DNA from 2 places in the Novosphingobium sp. GW835-FHT14H07 genome. Region 2 is predicted to be linked to the other one. Evidence: predicted binding sites of a transcription regulator. Region 2 holds the regulator's gene; the other holds the start of a gene.

Region 1 (4,413 bases), on a different contig from region 2:
ACGCGCTGACCCAGGTGCAGGAACTGCTGGTCGAATGCGAGGTCTGCGGCAATGTCGATACCGCCAACCCCTGCGGCATCTGCACCGATCCCCGCCGTGACCAGCGCTCCATTTGCGTGGTCGAGGAAGTCGCCGACCTCTGGGCGCTGGACCGCGCCCGCCTGTTCACCGGCAAGTACCACGTGCTCGGCGGCAGGCTATCGGCCTTGGAAGGCGTGCGCCCCGAAGACCTGACCATCGGCCAGCTGCTCGACCGCGTGGGCCACGGCGGCATCGACGAAGTCGTCCTCGCCATGAACGCCACGCTCGAAGGCCAGACCACCGCCCATTACATCGCCGAGCGGCTCGAAGACGCCCCCGTGCGCGTCACGCAACTGGCGCACGGCCTGCCGGTCGGCGGCGAGCTTGACTACCTCGACGAAGGTACCTTGGCGCAAGCGTTGCGGGCAAGGCGCCCGGTGGCCTGATCGCCGATCACACTGATCGAAACGCTGTTCTTGCGACTCCCGCCCACATTCCTTATCTGCCCCCCATGGCCATCCGTGAAATCATCGAAGTCCCCGACCCGCGCCTCAAGCAGGTCTCCGTCCCCGTCGAAAAGTTCGACGACGAGCTCAAGACGCTGGTCGAAGACATGTTCGAGACGATGTACGATGCCCCCGGCATCGGCCTCGCCGCGATCCAGGTGGGCGTGCCACTGCGCGTGCTGGTCATCGACCTTCAACCCGATGATCCCGATGCCGAACCCGTCGCCTGCGACCACGATGGCCACCATCATCACCACCAGCCGACCAAGAAGGAACCGCGGGTCTTCATCAACCCCGAGATCCTCGACCCATCTGAAGAGCACAGCCTCTATCAGGAAGGCTGCCTCTCCGTGCCCGAGATCTACGCCGAGGTCGAGCGCCCCGCCCGCATCCGCGCGCGCTGGCAGGACCTGGACGGAAACACGCACGAGGAGGAAATGGACGGCCTGATGGCTACCTGCCTCCAGCACGAGATGGATCATCTCGAAGGCGTGCTGTTCATAGACCACCTTTCGCGCCTCAAGCGCAACATGGCGTTGAAAAAGCTGGAAAAGCTGCGCAAGGCGGCGTGACCTGATGAGGCCGCGTTACGCGGCCTCATGCACCTCACGATCCAGATCTTCGAGTGCCCGGCGGCAATCGTCGGCGCATTCACGGCACATCTGCGCGCAGCGGCGGCAATGGGCGTGGTCATGCTTCGCGCACTCCGCCTCGCAAATCTCGCAGGCCTTGATGCACACGGCAAGCTGCGCCCGGATCAACTCGCGGTTGGATCCCGTGCGGCGCGTGGCAATGCGGCTCGTCGCGGCGCAGACATCAGAGCAATCCAGGCAGGTGCGGATGCACTGATCCATGTCCATCGCCTCGGCGAGACAGGCATCTGCGCACGAATTGCAGATCGCGGAGCAATACATCGCATGCTTCACTGCCATCCCCAGCGAGGCGTTGTAGTTGTCACCCACCTGCGGGTGTTCCGAAATCATCTTCTCGATCGACATGAGCGCTCTCCTTCGTTCGCAAGGGCTTAGCGGGTCGCGCTCCTTTCCGTTCCGCGCCCTGTCCTGCCTGTGGAACACGCCGGCTGAATCGGTTGCGCCAATTTGCCCGTCACGGTAGGTTCCCATTTCGTTCCTTCTGGAGAATTTCGTGGAATCTGCCCTTTTCGTCATCGTAGCGCTTGTGATCGGGCTTGGTATCGGCTGGTTTTTCGGCTCCCGCCCTGCTGCCGAGTGGCGCGCCCGCCATGACAGCCGCGATGCCGAGGCCAAGGCCCACGAAGGCACGGTCAAGGCAATGACGGTCGACCTAGCTGCCACGGTGGAGCGCGCCAAGGCACTGGAAGCCGGCCTTTCCGAACTGCAGGATGTTCGCCGCCAGCGCGATGAACTGGCCCCTGCTCTCGCCGCCGCCCGCCAGCGCGCTGCCGATGCAGATCAGGTCCGCGCCGAACTTGCTCAGGTCCGGGCCGAGCGCGAAGCCTTGCGCGCCGAGCTTGAGCGCATGAAGGCCGATGCCGAGAACTTCGCCGAACAGAAACGCCTGCTGATCGAGGCGCAGGAGGCCCTGCGCAAGGAGTTCGAGAATGCTGGCAACAAGGTGCTGGAAAAGGCGCAGGAAGCCTTTCTCAACCGTGCTCATGCCCGTTTCGAGGAAAGCGAGAAGACCAGCGCCGAACGCCTCAAGTCCCTGCTCGCCCCTGTAGACCAGCGGCTCCGCAGTTATGAGGAACAGGTGCAGAGCCTCGAAAAGCAGCGCGTGGACTCGTTTGGCCAGCTGACCGGTCTGATCCAGTCGATGCGCGATGGGCAGGAAGCAGTGCGTGCCGCAGCCGCCCAACTCGGCAACTCGCTGCGCAATGGCCCGAAAACTCGCGGGCGCTGGGGCGAACTGCAGTTGCGCAACGTGCTGGAACAATGCGGCCTGTCCGAACACACCGATTTCATCACGGAACATTCGGTCGATACCGACGAAGGCCGCCTGCGCCCGGATGCCATCGTCCGCGTTCCCGGAAACAAGCTGCTGGTGATCGACGCCAAGGTTTCGCTCAATGCCTATCAGGATGCCTTCGAGGCGGAGGACGACGATACGCGGAAGATCGCGTTGAACGCCCACGTCCAGTCGATGCGCAACCACATCCAGACACTGGGCGCCAAGTCCTATCAGTCGCAGTTCGAAGAGGCGCCGGACTACGTGCTGATGTTCGTCCCCGGCGAACACTTCATTGCCGCCGCGCTGGAGCGTGACCCCTCGCTATGGGATTTCGCCTTCGAACGGCGCGTTCTGCTGGCCAGCCCGACCAACCTCGTCGCCATTGCCCGCACCGTGGCCCAAGTCTGGCGGCAGGACGGCCTGGCCCGCGAAGCGCGCGAGATCGGTAAGATGGGCGGCGAGCTTTACGATCGCCTTGCCGTCGCCGCCGAACACCTCAAGCGCGTCGGCAACGGGCTGGACAGTGCAGTGAGCAACTACAACAAGTTCGTCGGCAGCTTCGAACGCAACGTGCTGTCGGCTGGTCGCCGCCTGAAGGACAAGCACATCGAGATCGGCAAGCGCGAGCTTGAGGAAGTGCCTCTTGTCGAAGCCGCCCCGCGCTATGCCGAGGCAGAACCGGTGCCGCTCGCAGCGATTGCCAACGACGATGGAGACGTCGCTGCGGAATGACACAGAGGCTCGCCCGGCTCCTTTTCGCCACTGCCGCACTGGCGGCTCTGGCCGGGTGCGGGAGCGGGAGCGAGCCTCAAGCGTCGCCAAGCGCTAGTGAACCCTATCAGGCCCCGCCAGCGCCCCCGCCGGCCTCCGAGCCAGTGGTGGAGCCCGAACCTGAAGCAAGCCAGTCTGCCACCCCAGCGCCTGCTACGGTGCAGGAAGCCCGCTACGCGCCGCGGGACGAATGCCTGAAGCAGCCAGGCTGGCCCGCGTTTCACAAGGCCTTGGTGGCCGCGATCCTGAAACGGGACGCGCAAGCGATGTCCAAGCTCGCGGCACCCGATATCGCGCTGGACTATGGGGGCGGCAACGGGCCTGCCGAACTGGTCAAGCGTCTCAACGATCCCGATACGAAGCTGTGGCTTGAACTCGAAGCGATGTTGCCGCTGGGCTGCGCCGTGCAGGGCGGGCTGGCCGCGATGCCATGGGTCTTCTGGAACGTGCCAGAAGACATCGACAGCTACAGCGCGATGCTGGTGCTCGGCGACGACACGCCCATGCGGGATAAACCGGGCGGCAAACCCTTGGCGCCAGCAGGCTGGAGCATTGTCGGCATAGATCCGATGGACTTCGACAGTGAAGCCAGAGCGATCCGCGTTACCACGCATGACGGAACCAAAGGCTACATCGAAACGGCCAAGCTGCGCAGCCTGCTCGACTATCGCCTGATTGCCGAACCCAAGCAGGGTCAGTGGCAGATCACCGCCTTCATCGCCGGGGATTGATCAGCCGGTCGTCAGCTCCAGGTCGAGCGCATGTCCGCCGGACACCAACCGCATCGTCCGTCCGCGGCGCTCGATCTCGGGTGCGGCAGATAGCAATGCGTTGACCGCCTCCTCCTGTTGCCACACCGGACCCTCGCAGAACATCCGCGTCGCCATGAGCGGGCCAGCGACCAACCTCTGCCCATCGACGCGATAGTCGCCGCCGATGCCGTTGCAGCCGACGCTTGCGCTCAGCCGCCCGTCCTCGAACTTCAAGGTGGCCTTCTCGGGCGCAACCGGCGCGGCCCCATCCACGCGCAGAATCGTCCAAGCCGTACCGGCCAGCCCCGCACTACCCGAAGGCGCAGTGGCGCAACCCGCCAGGAGCGAGGCCGAAACCGCGAGAAAGGCGAGAGTCGAGCGCATGAGGCTACCCATGCTCCCGCGCGACTGAGCGTGCGATTAACCGGTTGGTA
Region 2 (4,413 bases):
TTCGCTCGTTCCTCACCGGTGAACACCATGGGCCCCTGGTCCGGGCTGGGCGAAGCTTCGTAATGTTGCTGGCTACCGGCATGGTCATTGAACTCGCACTGATGCCAATCGGCCTGTTCCATTTTCATCGCGCTGGCGTTTATGGCTCGCTGGCAAACGTCATTGCCATTCCGCTGACCACTTTCGTGACCATGCCGCTGATCGGCTTGGCCCTGGTGTTTGATCTCGCAGGCCTTGGCGCACCGGTTTGGTGGCTGGTTGGCAAGTCCCTCGATCTGCTGCTGGCGCTGGCACACTTCGTGGCATCACAACCCGGCTCAGTAACTGCAATGCCGCCCTTCGAAACATGGAGCTACGCGCTGTTCCTCGTCGGCATGTTGTGGCTGGCACTCTGGGTGGGCAAGGTGCGCCTTCTTGGCACCATACCCGCCGGTCTTGCCATCACCGCCATGGTCCTGACGCCGCGGCCCGATGTGCTTGTCACCGGTGATGGCCATCACGTCGGCATAGCCGGCGAAGGATCGGACCTGATCGTCCTGCGCATGGGAAGGGGCGATTACATGCGGGACAACTTGCTCGAACTTGCCGGAATGGAAGGCAGCCTTCGTCGCCTCGATGAATGGCCGGGTGCTCGCTGCAATGAAGACTTCTGCGCTGCAACGGTGCTCAGAAACGAACGGCGTTTTACGCTCCTGATGGCCCGCAGCCGAAACTACATTGACGACATGGCGCTTGTGGCGGCCTGCGAGCGGGCCGACATCGTCATCGCCGATCGACGCCTTCCGGCATCGTGCCGCCCGCGCATGCTGAAGGCAGACCGATCCTATCTCGCCAATACGGGAGGCATATCCATCGATCTTGCCTCTGGCCGGATTCGCACCGTAGCGGAAACGCAGGGCCAGCATGGTTGGTATCGCTGGCCAGTACCGCGCCCGACGCCCAGCCTGACGCAACTCAACGACGTCGGAGTTGGAGCGACGGATGCGCCTGATGCAACCGTGCCGGTAACGGCGCCAGTGGCTTCCAAGCGATGAATGCGACCCAGGGCGGTCCATGCCCTTGTCCGGCGGGCGATAATCTCGAAGCAGCGCTCCTTTCCGCCAGACTTGCCGGGCGAACCTGACGTTCGCCCGGCTCAATTCATCAGGGGAGGACCCAGCGCACCGAACCGACGTAGCTCCCCGCAGTCGGCATGCCGTCGCTGCCAAGTGCAGGAGTGAACCGCGCCCGCGCGCTGACTTTCGTGCATGTCGCTGCATCAAGGTCAGGAGACCCGCTCGATCCGGTAATCTCGCATCCCGTGACGCGGCCATCCACGCCTATCGAGAGCCGAAAGCGGGTTAGCCCTTCTCTTTCCTCTCTGATTGCGGCCGAGGGATAGTCGCGGTCCGAGATCCATGAGCCCGGCGATCCCTTCGGTGATGCTGTGCGCACGGCAAAGCTCGGCGAGGGAGAGGGGTGGGGCTCGGGCAGGACGTTCGGGATAGGGTCGACTGGTGTGATCGGGGTGACCTCGATTTCCCGGACTGTGCTTGAAGGATCCACCGGCGTAATCGCGATGTCGGGGCGGGGGGCCACCAGCGAGCGGCTGTCAGGCTGTGGGGAAGGTTTCACGTCCGGCGGCGGCACGACAGGCGTTACCTTCACCTCCTCGTCCTCCCACTGCTTGGCAGGAAGTCGGTCCGTCAGGATCGTGACCATGCTGTTGGCGAACCCTGAAGCGATCGCCCAGATCGCCACTCCATGAAGCAGCCCGACCGCGATGAAGGTCTGTGTCTGCCTGCGTCTCGTATTCTCGATTGCATAAGCCATTGGCAACACCTCTTCCGTTGCCGACGCCCCATGTTCTGGCGGGCCGTCCCGGAAAGGGGAGCCCCACGGCGGGGCATTCGGTAACAGCGGATACTATACCTCACACTGGACCACATCCAGAAAAATCTCAACCAAATCGATTGATATTTACCATAACATGCTGATGCAAAAAAAGCCGCCGCGCATTTCCTGCGCAGCGGCCTTTGTCATCAGGCACGCCCGATGGTCGGGCGCTATGTTGCAACAAACGTCAGTGGTAGCGCCGCAACAAGCCTGCAAGCTTGCCCTGCACGGTCACCTCGTCGGGGCGATAGAACTGAGGATCATAGGCAGCGTTGGCGGGATCCAGCCGAACCATGCCCTTTTCGTGATGGAGATACTTGAGCGTGGCCTCTTCCCCGCGCACAAGTGCAACCACGATCTCGCCATCGCGCGCCATATCTGTCTTGCGGACAAGCGCGTAATCGCCATCGAAGATCCCGGCTTCAACCATCGAGTCACCGGACACTTCGAGTGCGTAATGCTCTCCTGCGCCCAGTAGCGCGGCAGGAACTGGCAGGGTCGCCGTCGTCTCAAGCGCTTCGATTGGCACACCGGCTGCAATCTTGCCGTGCAGCGGCAGCTCGATCACGTCGTTTGCCGCCACAGGCACGGGAGGCGCTTTTGGTGCAGGACGAAGCGCCGTGACGCTTCCGCCCGTTGCTCCACCATCTGCATTGGCAATCTGCCGAACGGCGCTCTGCTTGCCCACCGCGCTGTCAGGCTGGCGGAGGACTTCGAGTGCCCGTGCGCGGTTGGGGAGGCGGCGGATGAAGCCACGCTCTTCAAGCGCCGAGATCAGCCGATGGACGCCCGACTTGGACTTCAGATCGAGCGCTTCCTTCATCTCCTCGAACGAGGGGGAGATGCCCGACTCTTCAAGCCGGACCTGAATGAAGGTGAGCAGTTCGTGCTGCTTGCGCGTCAACATCGGCGGCCACTCCGCAATGCGCGGCTTCGAGGCGAAGCCGCTGGTCTTTCATGGACCGGGAGCGAATGTTCCATCCCGGCGAACGAATGCGGAACGGATAAGCAACCTGTTGCGACTCGTCAAGCAATTCCGCCATTTTCGAGGAGGTAGATAGGAACATCCGTTCCGGCCGGTTTGGCCTCGGCCCCTGCTTCCCGCACGGCCAACGCGTTGGCCCTTGAAAGTGGAGAGAGCGCTCCGGAATCCTGGAGCGGGTCGAGCCTTACCGACGCTCCGTCCCATATCGCGCGCAGGAACTCCATTCGGCTCCCGCCCTGCGCCAGTGGCTCTGCAAGCCGGGCTGGGATGGCTTTTGGCAAAGGCGCACTCGCGCCGAGCATCGCTCTCAACAGGGGGAGCATGAACAGGTAGGCCGTAACGAAGGCCGAGGCTGGATTGCCGGGCAGGCCGAGAATGATCTGGGATCCACGCGTTGCCACCAGCAGCGGCTTGCCCGGCTTGATGCCGATGCGCCAGAAGTCGATCGAGGCGCCAACGGCCTCGAGCGCCGGGCGAACGAGATCGTGATCCCCGACTGACGCCCCGCCGCTTGTGACGATGATGTCCGAGCTGTTTGCCGCGTCCAGCGCGCGGACCAATTCTGCGAGTTCGTCCGCCACAGGACCGGCATGGCGGATATCGACCGGCAGGGAGGCGGCCATCGCACAGAGCATCGGCCCGTTGCTGGCGGGAAGCTGGTGCAGGTCGGGCAGGTGGCCGGGAGGAACCAGTTCGTCGCCGCTGTCGATGACGGTCAGGCTGACACGCCGGCGCACGGGGAGATGGCTGTGGCCACCGGCGATGGCGAGCGCGATTTGCGCAGGGCTAATGCGGCTACCCGCAGAGATCAGCGTTTCGCGAGAGCTGAAATCCATGCCTGCGGGTCGAACGTGGCGCGAAGCGGGCTGCGGTGGCTCGCCGGTCAAGCTCAGCTCGTTGCCGTTGCGCGCGCTGTCCTCCTGAAGCAGCACCATGTCCGCGCCTTTGGGCAGTATGGCGCCAGTGCTGATGCGGGTGGCTTCACCGGGGCCGACCTCGCCGCCGAAGGGGTGGCCGGCCGCGCTTTCACCGATCACGCGCCACGGGCCCGGAAGATCGGCACTGCGCATGGCATAGCCGTCCATCGCCGAAAGGGCTGCCGCTGGCTGCGTGCGCCGGGCAAGGAGGTCCTCGGCTAGGTAATGGCCAAGGCATTCGGCAACCGAGCGATGCTCGACGGGCAGCGAAGGCGCGAGCGCGAGCAACCGGCTCTGCGCTTCGGCAAGGGGTAGGGGCGGCGCTTTCATTCCGGAGCGCGCCAGGTTCCGGACTTGCCGCCCCGCTTCTCGATCAGACGGACACTTTCGATCACCATGCCTTTGTCGAGAGCCTTGGCCATGTCGTAGATCGTCAGCAGGGCGAGGCTCACCGCCGTCAACGCTTCCATCTCTACGCCCGTGCGACCGGTCAACGAAGCGGAGGCGGTGCATTCGATGCCGTCGGCGACGAAGGCGAAATCGATGTTGACCGCATCGAGCGCCAGTGGATGGCAGAGCGGGATGAGGTCGCCTGTCCTTTTCGCCGCCATGATCCCGGCAATCCGCGCTGGGCCA

The links. The regulator LexA, encoded in region 2, represses DNA repair genes until DNA is damaged. The targets are predictions, from matches to a motif close to GTTCCNCNCTTGTTCT.
Region 1: AC1Q5P_RS17935 (DNA recombination protein RmuC) is a predicted target of LexA. The motif match lies at 1,644-1,659, and genes of this name have one in related genera.

The regions. Positions count from the first base shown of each region.
Region 1 covers NZ_JBXAFX010000027.1:13,668-18,080, forward strand. Annotated here, with positions in the region: gene recR (recombination mediator RecR) at 1-467, shown strand, start outside; gene def (peptide deformylase) at 533-1,099, shown strand; gene AC1Q5P_RS17930 (four-helix bundle copper-binding protein) at 1,115-1,525, opposite strand; gene AC1Q5P_RS17935 (DNA recombination protein RmuC) at 1,674-3,188, shown strand; gene AC1Q5P_RS17940 (hypothetical protein) at 3,185-3,958, shown strand; gene AC1Q5P_RS17945 (META domain-containing protein) at 3,959-4,363, opposite strand.
Region 2 covers NZ_JBXAFX010000001.1:118,162-122,574, forward strand. Annotated here, with positions in the region: gene AC1Q5P_RS00575 (ComEC/Rec2 family competence protein) at 1-1,034, shown strand, start outside; gene AC1Q5P_RS00580 (energy transducer TonB) at 1,144-1,812, opposite strand; gene lexA (transcriptional repressor LexA) at 2,063-2,782, opposite strand; gene AC1Q5P_RS00590 (molybdopterin molybdotransferase MoeA) at 2,902-4,107, opposite strand; gene moaC (cyclic pyranopterin monophosphate synthase MoaC) at 4,104-4,413, opposite strand, start outside.